4 regions of the Bacillus cereus group sp. RP43 genome follow, and region 3 is predicted to be linked to each of the others. Evidence: riboswitches for the same ligand, from Rfam matches in the RefSeq annotation. Region 3 holds a riboswitch; each other region holds the start of a gene.

Region 1 (3,144 bases), 2.7 Mb from region 3:
TAAGTCACCAAGACCGCCACCACCGACAAGCCCAGCAACTGCTGAAAATTCAATTAAACCAACTGTCATAAACGTTACACCTAAGATTAATGGAGCCAACGCTTCTGGCACGAGGATTTCAAAAACAATTCTAAGCGGTGAAGCCCCCATTGCTTGTGCTGCTTCAATTACTCCTTTCGGAACAGAAACAAGATTTGTTTCAACCATTCTCGCAATACCAATTGAAGCAACTAACGTCATTGGGAAGATTGCTGCTGCTGTTCCAATCGTCGTTCCAATAACACTTCTTGTTATCGGGCTTAAAGCTACTAAAAAGATAATGAATGGAACCGGACGAATTGTATTAATCACGATATTAAGAATAGAAAAGACCCATTTATTTTCTAAAAAGTTCCCTTTGCGCGTTACATATAAAAGTAAACCTAGAGGTATACCTAGTATTGTGGCAAATATAAGGGTTACAATTACCATTAAGAGGGTATCCCCTGTCGCATCTAATATGCGAGGCCAAAAAACACTCCAATCAACTCGCATGAGCTTCTACCTCCTTCAGCTGCACTTGCAGTCTTAGATGTTGTAATGCTTTTTGAATTTCTTTCTGTTCACCTTGTAGTTCTACAAGAAGATTTCCAAATAAAACATTTTGGAGTTCAATAATATTTCCGTAAAGAACATTTACATCAACGTTATAATTTTTCGCAATATACGATAGTACAGGCTGCCCTGTCTCTTCACCAGTAAAAGTCAGGCGGTAAATCTGGCCCCCGTTTTGAATTTTTGCTAGAACACTTTCTGGTAAATGATCATTAATAACAGAGCGTACAAAATTTTGAGTTGTTTTTGTTTTTGGCTGTGTAAAAACGTCAAACAGTTTTCCTTCTTCAATAACTTTTCCTTTTTCCATAACAGCTACACGATGACAAATTTCTTTCACAACGTGCATTTCATGTGTAATAAGTAGAATCGTTAAATTGTACTCTCTATTTACTTTCTTTAATAAATTTAAGATTTCTGTTGTTGTTTCCGGATCTAAAGCTGATGTTGCCTCATCACATATGAGAATATCCGGTGATGTCGCAAGTGCTCTTGCAATCCCAACACGCTGCTTTTGCCCACCTGATAACTGTTCTGGATAATAGTTCGCTTTATCTTCCAAACCAACAAATTTTAGTAGTTCATTCACTCTTTCTTTTATCTCATTCTTCGGCAATTTCGCTAACCTTAATGGATAAGCAATGTTCCCAAACACTGTTCTTGAATTAAATAGATTAAAGCTTTGAAAAATCATCCCAATTCTTTGTCTTAGTTTCCGTAACTCCTTCGTCGATAATGCTGTAATATCTTTATCGTCTATTGAAATTGTTCCTGCAGTTGGTCGTTCTAACATATTTACTAAACGTAATAACGTACTCTTTCCAGCACCACTAAATCCGATAATGCCAAAAATTTCGCCCTTTTCAACTGATAATGTTACATCCTCCACCGCATGAACAGATTGCCCACCTGATTCATATACTTTACTTACATTGTTAAAAGAAATCATTTTCTTCCCTCCTATATGCTGTAAAACTTGAAGTAGAGCTTTCGAGGTAAAATAAAAAGTGCTCTCCTTCTTATCACTTGTAAAAGATAAGAAGGAGAGCACTTATATGTACTCGTTCACATCTTCTCATCTTCCAAGCTTACTTTAAGCTTGCTGGAATTAGCACGGTATTAAAAAACCCGTTGCTGAGGTATCGTAGGGCCAGTCCCTCCACCTCTCTGGATAAGAGTGTATCGATTTAATTGTCATTTAATTAATTCTCATTATAGAACTCAGAATAATAAGAGTCAATACATTTTTCGGAAAAATATTAATTATTTCTCTATTAAAATTTTCAAATAAAAAAACCACAATACAATATTGATTTTTTAAGTTATGTAAAATTCTTAACCCTCATATTTTTAAAAAGGGAAACCTTCTCTATTAATTGAATAACAGTATTTGAATATGAAATCGGAGGAAGATAAATATATGAAAACAGCCCTTTTGCTCGTCGATATTCAAAATGATTATTTTCCAAATGGAAAGATGGAATTACGTAATCCAGTAGAAGCAAGTGAATATACTAGTCAGCTACTACAACATTTTAGAATACGAAACGAACCTATTTTTCATATCCAGCATGTAGCTATAAAAGATAGCGCTACTTTTTTCCTACCCAATACAGAAGGTGTCCATATTCACGAAAATGTCCGTCCACTTAGAGAGGAAACCGTTATCCTTAAACATTATCCAAATAGCTTCCGAGAAACTGATCTTCTAGAACAATTACAACGTTCAGGAATTGAGCACGTCGTAATATGCGGGATGATGACCCATATGTGTATTGATGCTACAGTAAGAGCTGCTTTTGATTTTGGCCTTCACTGTACCGTAATACACGATGCTTGTGCTACAAAAGATCTTTCATTTAAGAATGCTACTATACCAGCTGTTTATATTCATAATACAATTTTGGCAAGTTTAAATGGAGTATACGCCAATGTAATGAGTACAGAAGAGTTTTTAGCGACCTAAAAAAAACACTCCTTTCAGTGAGCAAAACCGAAAGGAGTGTTCTCTTGTCTAACCATAGATTTTCTTTCAAATTGTATTATACAGGAAATTCTAAAAATGAATACTAAAAAATATGACTAATAAGTCAATTTTTCTCGCTGTTTTGTTTCTATTTTCATGTTTATCCCGATATTAATAGGGTTTAGCTAGTTCTAACCACCGAATGGTAATATATGGTTTGTTTTTAGTTCTTTAGAAAATTTATTGTTTATTAATTTTATTTTAGCTTAGTGGAAAATGAAAAAACATATATAAAATAGACAATATACAATTAATTTGCAGACCAATTTATGCTTTAATCCACATATAGAGAGTTTTTCAAAAAAGAGATCTTCGCAGACTGCGAAGATCTCTTCTACTATTTCTTATAAAGTTTCAGAAGTAGTTTTTGCTTGCATGTGAAGTGCTAAGTAGTCAGGGCCACCAGCTTTAGAGTCTGTACCAGACATGTTAAAGCCACCGAATGGTTGGTAACCTACGATTGCACCAGTACATCCACGGTTGAAGTATAAGTTACCAACGTGGAAGTCTTCACGTGCTTTTTC
Region 2 (3,144 bases), 2.0 Mb from region 3:
GTTACTGCTCGCTCCTTCGTCATTACAAAAATATTTTCCTTCTGCAATACTTTGCGAGCTGGTAAATCTTTATCAATTATGATCGGCATGTTGTTTGCCTCCGACTAGCGCCGCTTCTAAATCTGCAATAATATCAGAAACATCTTCTATACCGACCGATAAACGGATTAAATCAGATGTAACACCAGCTAAACGCTGATTTTCTGTGCTTAATTGTCTGTGCGTCGTACTAGCAGGATGGATTACACAAGTTCTTGCGTCAGCTACATGCGTTACAAGAGTTGCAAGCTTTACATTTGCGATAAATTCTTTTGCTGCTTCTAATCCGCCCTTAATACCAAATGTTAAAACTCCACTAGCACCTTTTTTCAAATACTTTTGTGCTAACGAGTAATTTTCATTACTATCTAACCCTGGATAATTCACCCATTCAATGCGATCATGATTAGCAAGCCACTTAGCAACTTCGAGAGCATTTTCACTATGACGCTCCATTCGTAAATGCAATGTTTCAAGGCCAATGTTGCTAATATATGCATTGAATGGGCTCATACAGTTTCCGTAGTCTCTTAATAACTGAACGCGTGCTTTCACAATATACGCTGCTGCTCCAAAATTTTGAACATAGCTTACGCCGTGATAACTCGGATCCGGTTCGACAAGCTCAGGGTATTTTCCATTTGTCCAATCGAAGTTCCCTCCATCTATTACAATGCCGCCTAGAGAACTTGCATGGCCATCAATATATTTCGTTGTAGAATGGACAATGATATTTGCCCCATGTTCAAACGCCTGGCATAAATAAGGCGTCGCTAATGTATTATCAACGATAAAAGGTACTTCTAATTCTTTTGCTGCCGTTGAAAGTTCTTTGAAATTCAAAACGTTCATTGCTGGATTTCCTAATGACTCTGCATAAACGAGTTTTGTCTTATCATTAGCAAGTGCCACAATTTCATCTGCCGTTAAATTAGGATTAAAGAACGTAACATCGATACCAAGCTTACGCAAACTCACTCCAAATAAATTAAACGTTCCTCCGTAAACAGTTGAAGAACAAAGTAAATGGTCTCCACTACTGCAAATATTTAAAACCGCAAGCATAATAGCTGCCTGCCCAGAAGCTGTTGCAACAGCCCCTACACCGCCTTCTAAATCTGATAACTTCTGCTCAAATGCAGCTAGAGTAGGATTTCCAATACGCGTATATATATATCCTTCTGCCTCTAAATTAAATAGTGCTGCTAAATCATCTGACGTATCGTATTTATACGTTGTACTTTGATAAAGTGGCAAAACACGCGGCTCACCATTTTTTGGCGTATAGCCACCTTGCACACAAATCGTTCCTTTCCCCCATGATTCTCCCATCTCTCATTCTCCTTTCTTTTATGCAAAATAAAAAACTGCTCCTTCCCTGAAAACAAGAAAGGAGCAGTTTGAAAACACGCTCTAAGGTTCTTTCTTATCTCTCAGGATTATTACCTGCAGGATTTGGCACAATTCCGTTATACGGCTGTTGCCAAGGTTTCATCGGGCCTGTCCCTCCACCTTTTCTTGATAAGACTATGCAATTACCGTTGATTTTATAGCAATAATTTCCTGATGTCAAATAGTTTTTCTGAATGTTCTAAATTAAATGAGAGGAATTTAATTTAAACAACAAAAGAAATATATTCCATATTCATTTGAAAAAGACCTTTTAAAAACTCCGATCAATATATAGAATTAAATAAGTGGTTTAACCGCGTTTGTTTCAAATTTTCATGAGATTTCAATATATTGAATAAGCCAAACCCTCAAAAAGATACTATATATATTCCATTCATTTCACACTAGCATTTTTAATCCTTTCTACATGAAAACTTACATAACGGAGGTACAACATGACAAATAAAAAGGACATGCACTATATACTCGTCCTATATGGCATTCTTTTAGGCTCTATAGTAGGAGCTACAGTCTGGTTATTTTTAGTTACAATAAATATCGGAATTCACTTTATTTGGGGATACTTACCTACTATTTTCTCTTCTCCGCCTTATTACACCATTTGTGTAACAATCATCGGTGGTATCCTCGTTGGTTTAACACAAAAATACTTCGGTACATATCCACGTCTTATGCCCGAAGTGATGGCTGAATATAAAAAAACAGGTAGAATCGAATACAGTTTTGTACATAAAGCTACTTTAACTGCGATTATCGTTTTAATATTTGGAGCTAGTTTAGGCCCAGAAGCAGCACTTGTTGGAATTATCGGTGGACTTTGTACATGGGTAGGAGATCGCTTTAATTTTGCTTTAAAGGGAATGAATGAACTAACAGAGGTTGGAATTGGTGCTACTTTAAGTGTAATTTTTAATGCACCATTATTCGGTTACTTAGCTCCGAATGAAAATGAGGGTGAGCAAATTAATGAATTTTCGAAAGGAAAAAAAGCAATTGTATATTTAGCTACCACTTTTGCCGGTTTTTCCGTTTACTTATTGCTTAGTAAACTCGATAATCGTGGATCCTTTATTGTTGATTTTGGGGAAGGGTCTCTTGCTCTTAATGAATGGATCGCCTTTCTACCACTTGCTAGCATTGGTGTTATAGTTGGTTTCTTTTATTTCAAATTAGAATTCGCATTAGAGAAATTAATCCATCCCTTCAGGGAATACAAGGTATCACTTGGAATTATAGGCGGTATTTTATTAGGAGTTACAGGAACTTTTCTCCCGTATACGTTATTTTCAGGGGAACATCAATTAAAAGATTTAGTCGTTGAATGGAGCCATTTGTCCTTCTGGGTACTACTTCTTTCAGGGGTTTTAAAATTATGTATTACTGCCGTTTGTTTAAATACGGGTTGGCGCGGCGGACATATTTTCCCAATTATATTTGCTGGATCAAGTATCGGATATGCTATAGCTTCTATTATCCCTATAGATCCAATAGCTTCTGTAGCCATCGTCACGACAGCTATTTCAAGCTATGCATTAAAAAAACCAATAGCTATAACATTACTATTGCTCATGTTTTTCCCGCTCAATTTATTATTACCGATGCTTGGAGCTGCGGCAATTGGTAATGCTTTTCCGCTTCCTAAACATAACGAAGCTACAAATTAATAAAAATAGGCAGTAGGGACAAAAGTTC
Region 3 (3,144 bases):
GGCTATTGCAGCGGTTAGCAGGGTACCATTTTCGATATTACCGAGTGTACAACCGACTTCTTTTGTTATTATCGTTTCTGCAATTGTTTTTGGAAGTGAAACTGGCTTTATGATTGGGGCAACGGCGGCCATTGTATCTAATATTTTTTTAGGACAAGGTCCGTGGACTCCGTGGCAAATGTTCTCTTGGGGCATGATCGGTTTTATAGCAGGATTACTCCGAAATACATTTTTGATGAAAAAACTATGGGGACGACTCATATATGGATTTGCCGTTGGATTTCTATTTGGCTGGATTATGAATTTCTGGGGTCTTCTTGGTTTTATACAGGAAGCAACGTGGGAAACAGTTATTGCTTACTATGTCGCAAGTTTTTACTTTGATCTGAGTCACGCGATATCGAATGTTATTTTCCTTCTGTTATTTAGCACGTCATGGATTACGATCCTCACAAGATTTAAAAAGAAATACGGTATATTAGATGAGCATAACGTGACATAGAAAAGCATACTCATATAAGGTAGGGTCGCGACTTACATATTCGTTTGCCTCTTTCATGCTTCTTACATATTGTAAGAAGCATTTTTTATTGTCAAAAAATAGATTCAATATATATCCGTTATTATATGAAATTATTTGTATAATAGTAGGTGAGAACTATTTTCAAGAGGGAGGTGTATAGTTAATGAAGTTAGTTATTCCGAAGCAACATGGAGCATGGGCGATGCTTGTCATACCATTTCTATTAAGTGTATTACTTGGTAAACCTACTTTTTATCATATCCCATTGTTTTTAGCCTGGTTCTTTATCTATCTAGCTACTTATCCATTTCTCATGTACATAAGGCAAAGACGAAAAAAAGAATTTCTACACGCTGCCATTGTTTATTTTATCATTGCATTTGTATTTGGGATGATTTCTTTATTATATGAATGGCGAATTCTTTTATTCGCAGTATTAATGATTCCATTGTTTATTATAAATATGTATTACGCTCGTCAAAAAAATGAACGAGCATTACTAAATGACATTTGCGCGATTATAGTGTTTTGTATAGGTGGTTTAATCAGTTATTATTTCTCAATGAAATTCATAGATAAAACAGCATTATTCATTGCGCTTATTTCATTTCTATATTTTTTAGGAAGTACGTTTTATGTGAAAACGATGATTCGTGAAAAAAATAATCCGAAGTATCGTTTTATATCTTGGGGATATCATATTGTATTAACGGTAATTGTATTTGCTATAAATCCATGGTGTTCACTCATATTTGTACCAAGTGTAATTCGGGCCATTATGTTGTATGGCAAAAAGATTTCTATATTAAAAGTAGGGATTCTAGAAATTGTTAATTCTGTATATTTTTTAATCATAACGGCAATAATGATGAAGTATGCCATTTGAAAAAACTTCCCATCTTTTGATGGGAAGTTTTCATTCTTGTTCTAAGATGTGAACGGTATAATCACATCTTTGTAATGCTTGCTCTACAGCGTAAAGGGATTGTTCAATACGTGCACGATTAAAATCTTCTTCAACAGTTTGTAATGCATCTTCTAAACAATGTTTCGCTTCTTGTAATGAATGAAAAGAATCTTGTACGTATCCACGAGCATTCTTTTGCAACGTAGTAGCCTCCTTTTGTACATCTTTTTGTAGTATGAACAATAAAGAAGAAAATATAATTTATTATATTTATTTGACAATTATAATCAAATTACGTATAGTTAAATTTAAAGTGAATATTTTCTTATCCAGAGAGGTGGAGGGACTGGCCCGATGAAACCCAGCAACCGCGATGCAGGTGCTAATTCCAGCAGAACATATTTGTTCTGGGAGATAAGACGAAGATATACGTAACTTCTTCTTATCGGAGAGGTTTTTTTGTTGCAAAAAAACCGATTACGAAAACATATAATAAGAAGAAAGGGGTTGCGAAGTACTGTGACACTCGAAAAATACGTAAAACTGCGTAGTACAGTTTATGAATATATGATAGAGCAAGATAAGCCAATATCATTGTTAGATATTCAAGAACATATCGTTTCGCATCATGAAGGAAAATTCACTAAAAAAATGTTACATCAATTTTATTTATCAAGATTATTAGATGAACTCAAACTGGATGGGAAAATTACTTTAGCTGATGATGAATATCGCTATGCTGAAAAAGGGGTATTTTATAAAGCGGGAAAAGGGAGCTGAGCTCTCTTTTTTTTGAAGTATGTAGCGTAAAAGACTGCTAAAGCAGCCTGATACAAGGGAATGGTGTTGAGTGTGTAGTGTCAAAGATTGAATGTGCCTGAAAGAGGCACTTCATATCGGCTGCAAATGAAAAGAGACACCTTCGCCGAATAGGTGTCAGTCGTTTTGCCATGTAGACTCGCTACTTGACAGTAATTAGAATAACATGCAGGGTTTTTGAAGTCAAAAGGGAATTAAAGGAAGGGGTGTTGTTATGTACGCTTACTTATTAAAAGATATAACGAAATGGATTCCAAAGTACATTATGGATAAAGGTTATGAATATTATGAAGAGGGACATGTAGAAGATGTTGAAATACAAGACAAGAAAGTATTTGCTTTCGTTACTGGAAATGCAGGGAACTATGAAGTGATTATTGACCTTACTGATTTTACAAAAAGTAGCTGCGAGTGTCCGTATGAAAATTATTGTAAGCATATGGCTGCAGTTGTGTATGATATTCAAGGTGCTGGTGAGAGTACAGTTAAAGAACAACTGAAAGGTTTAGAAAAAGAAGAGTTACTAACAGTGCTAAATCGTTTGTTACAAAGTTCGAAAAATGTCCAAATCGTAGAGAAGATGTTAAAGAAAGGGAAGATTTAACTGTAGAGGGGAGTTGCTTTGTAGTGAACGTACTAATTATATACGCTCACCCTAGTCCTTCAAGCTTTAACGCAGCAATATTAAAGCATGTGCAAAAAGGACTTGGGGAAACAAATCATTCTGTTACGTTACTTGATTTATATAAAGAACAATTTGATCCAGTGCTTGTATTTAATGAAGAGAAAAAAAGACGGGATTTACTAAATGAAGAAGAGACGAAGCGATATAGAGAATTAGTGCAGGAGGCGGATATTCTTCTTTTCATATATCCAATATGGTGGTGGGGCATGC
Region 4 (3,144 bases), 510 kb from region 3:
TAACATACGAAATAACTTCGCCACGTTTACGGATAGACCACGTATTTATGTTTTCTCCAGCGAATGTAATTCTCCCATTTTTTGTTTTATTTATTCCTATTAGACTATGAGCTAGTGTCGATTTACCTGCTCCATTATGACCCAATAACGCTACTATTTCACCTTCTCTTATTGAAAGGTTTATATCTTCTAATGCTGTATGTTTGTTATTATACGAAAATGATAAATTTTCTATTTGACATACTTCTCTATTTTTATGTGTGTCTTCAAATGAAACTTGTTTCTGCATCCAATTCTTCATTACGCTATTAACTTTTTCATTACAGAGATTTTCAATTGGGAACAACAGGTTATTGTTATTGACAAAATTTAATTTCTTTAGAACTTCTATATAAATAGGTTCTCTTAGCCCGATATTTGGTAATATATTAGATGCTAATATTTTATCCGGTGAACCCATCGCAACAATTTCTCCTTCATCGATTAAAATAATTTTGTCTAAATCAAGGTTTAAAATTTCTTCTATTCGATGTTCAATAATTACAATTGTTTTATTATATTTCTCATGAATATCTTTAATGAGTTCTATAGTATTCAAACTACTTGCTGGATCTAAGTTAGCTAACGGTTCATCAAATAATAATATATCTGCATTTGTCGTTAGTAAACCTGCAAGAGAGACTGTCTGTTTTTGCCCTCCTGATAATTCATGAGGACTTTGTGCATGAAAATTCTGCATGTTTACTTTTTTTAAAGAATCATTAACAATTTTTTTCATTTCATTTTGATTTACACATTCGTTTTCTAATGAAAATGCTACATCTTCTTCGACAGTAAGACCAATAAATTGTGAATCTTGATCTTGTAATATTGTTCCTACATGTTTACTCTGTTCAAAAATACTTCCCTCTCTCGGATCCTTTCCAGCTATTAAAATATTACCAGTACTAATCCCTTCGTAAGAAAATGGGATTAGCCCATTAATACAATGAGCTAATGTTGACTTACCTGAACCACTTCTTCCAGCTATTAGTACCTTTTCCCCAGGATATATATGAAATGTAATTTCTTTTAAAGTAGGCTGTGCGGCATGCCCATATTGAAAGGTAAATTGTTCAAAAGATATAATTGGTTGCATGTATACATCCCTACTTTTCAATTTTTAAATGTGTATGTTTCTTATTTGCTTTAGCTAGACCAATCGTGATTGGTAATCCAAGAACTAAAAATACGATAATGTCTGAAATGGTTGCTCCTAGTACTTGTATAACGATTTTGTCAAACGGTTCTCCCATCACAATAATATCGAATGCACCCGCAAATATAATGGCAATGACAATTCCAACTAACCCCGCTATTGCAAAATAAGAAATATCACGGTTATTATACGCTCCATTTTTTACACTGAAACCAGTTCTTTTTTGTATAAGACCCATTGAAAATCCGATAATCCCCGAACTAAACACCCATCCCCACCAAATACCCCAACCAGCGATTGTATCTGTAACGGTATGGCCAATAAGCCCTATTAATAGTCCTGCTACTGGGCCAAATAACGCACCAAAAACTGTTAATATAGCCAATGCTGGTTTAATAAATGTATTGGGTGCGATAGAAAATCCCCAAAGCCCTAATATCCCGTATAAAGCTGCTCCAATTCCGATTGCTACTACTAGTTTTGTCGTTAATTTGTTCATTACAATTCTCCTCTCCTATTATCCCGCTTTTAATACTCTATATTTATTTTGAAAATGAATTATGCATCGACACTTCCTTTCTATACAACAAAAAATGACCCCTTAAATTAAGAGGTCATTTTCTTTCACGTACAAGAATCCTCTTATCTTTCAAAAGACATATAAATGTCCTCTGCGGAATTAGCACCTTCCTATGCATTTACATAGGGGTTGCTGAGGCTTCGTAGGGCCGTTCCCTCTACCTCTCTGGATAAGTATGTATTTGTAATCTGTATTATGGCACTAACAATTAAAAAATTCAACACTTTGCTTAATTTTTTTATTTTTCTATAAATAGTTCACTTAAATCATTGTATTCTTATCGGAATTATGAAATAATGAATTCAAAATTGTTACGGGAGGAATACATGATGAAAGTTATTGGCCTAATTGGCGGACTAAGTTGGGAATCAACATCGTTATACTATAAACATATAAATACACTAACCCTCTCTCAATATGAACAAAATGCGAAGCTTGTTTTATATAGCATGGACTTTGGTGAGGTAACTACATTATTACAAAATCATCAATATGAAGAAGTGAAAAATGAGTTAGTCACAGTAGCCAAAAAGGTAGAAAACTCTGGGGCTGAATGTTTACTAATGTGTTCTAATACTGTACATCTATTTGCTGAGGAAGTAGAACAAGCAATATCAATCCCACTTCTTCATATCGGTGATGTAAGTGCTAAAGAAATGGTAGAACAGAATATAAAACGTATCGGACTATTAGGAACAAAACAAACGATGGAACAAGATTTCTATACATCACGACTAGCAAAATATAACATTGAGACAATTATCCCAAATGACGAAGAAAGAACTTTTATCCATCACGTCATATTAAACGAATTAAGTAGAGGCATTATTTCAGAAACTTCAAGAGAGAAACTAATACAAATTACCAATTCATTAATTCAAAACGGTGCGGAAGGTATATTACTAGGCTGTACTGAAATACCATTGCTTATTTCCCAAAATGACCTTACTGTTCCTGTTTTTGATACTGCTTTTTTACATGCAAATACTGCTGTACAATTTGCTGGATAATAATATAAAAGCATAAAGGTAGATCCTCTATGCTTTTATATTGTCCGGACTATTTATTTAAAAGAGCATCAATAACTGCAATGGCTCTTTTGGAACCACCACACTCTAAAAAACTTTCATTCAGTTTTCGAATGCCATGTTTATACTTTTTATTTGAAAGAACGTCTGTTACCGCCTCTTTTAAAGTTTGCTCATTAACATGCTCTTTCAATAATCTATGTGCTGCCTCAAGCTCAGTTAATCTTTGCGCTATCATAGGTTGATCTTTATCATGCGGTATTATCACAAATGGGACATTGTAATAAATTGCATCGTGCACACTATTCATTCCACCATGTGTAATAAAAACATCTGCT

What was found. A riboswitch is a leader RNA that binds a small molecule or an ion and turns the genes downstream of it on or off. The one in region 3 is predicted to bind S-adenosylmethionine.
Region 1: another riboswitch for S-adenosylmethionine. It lies ahead of QCI75_RS25000 (methionine ABC transporter ATP-binding protein); the one in region 3 lies ahead of QCI75_RS10935 (hypothetical protein).
Region 2: another riboswitch for S-adenosylmethionine. It lies ahead of QCI75_RS00475 (bifunctional O-acetylhomoserine aminocarboxypropyltransferase/cysteine synthase); the one in region 3 lies ahead of QCI75_RS10935 (hypothetical protein).
Region 4: another riboswitch for S-adenosylmethionine. It lies ahead of QCI75_RS13730 (ECF-type riboflavin transporter substrate-binding protein); the one in region 3 lies ahead of QCI75_RS10935 (hypothetical protein).

The regions. Positions count from the first base shown of each region.
Region 1 covers NZ_JARVHQ010000001.1:4,820,148-4,823,291, forward strand. The annotation lists gene QCI75_RS24995 (methionine ABC transporter permease) at 1-534, opposite strand, end outside; gene QCI75_RS25000 (methionine ABC transporter ATP-binding protein) at 524-1,543, opposite strand; SAM riboswitch class I at 1,667-1,772, opposite strand; gene QCI75_RS25005 (cysteine hydrolase family protein) at 2,015-2,560, shown strand; gene pruA (L-glutamate gamma-semialdehyde dehydrogenase) at 2,965-3,144, opposite strand, start outside.
Region 2 covers NZ_JARVHQ010000001.1:99,228-102,371, reverse strand. The annotation lists gene metA (homoserine O-acetyltransferase MetA) at 1-89, opposite strand, end outside; gene QCI75_RS00475 (bifunctional O-acetylhomoserine aminocarboxypropyltransferase/cysteine synthase) at 73-1,371, opposite strand; SAM riboswitch class I at 1,463-1,567, opposite strand; gene QCI75_RS00470 (chloride channel protein) at 1,887-3,116, shown strand.
Region 3 covers NZ_JARVHQ010000001.1:2,081,133-2,084,276, forward strand. The annotation lists gene QCI75_RS10920 (ECF transporter S component) at 1-502, shown strand, start outside; gene QCI75_RS10925 (YwiC-like family protein) at 687-1,409, shown strand; gene QCI75_RS10930 (hypothetical protein) at 1,440-1,631, opposite strand; SAM riboswitch class I at 1,753-1,851, shown strand; gene QCI75_RS10935 (hypothetical protein) at 1,890-2,210, shown strand; gene QCI75_RS10940 (SWIM zinc finger family protein) at 2,464-2,853, shown strand; gene QCI75_RS10945 (NAD(P)H-dependent oxidoreductase) at 2,877-3,144, shown strand, end outside.
Region 4 covers NZ_JARVHQ010000001.1:2,590,803-2,593,946, reverse strand. The annotation lists gene QCI75_RS13735 (energy-coupling factor transporter ATPase) at 1-1,138, opposite strand, end outside; gene QCI75_RS13730 (ECF-type riboflavin transporter substrate-binding protein) at 1,149-1,697, opposite strand; SAM riboswitch class I at 1,838-1,954, opposite strand; gene QCI75_RS13725 (aspartate/glutamate racemase family protein) at 2,105-2,788, shown strand; gene QCI75_RS13720 (macrolide family glycosyltransferase) at 2,838-3,144, opposite strand, start outside.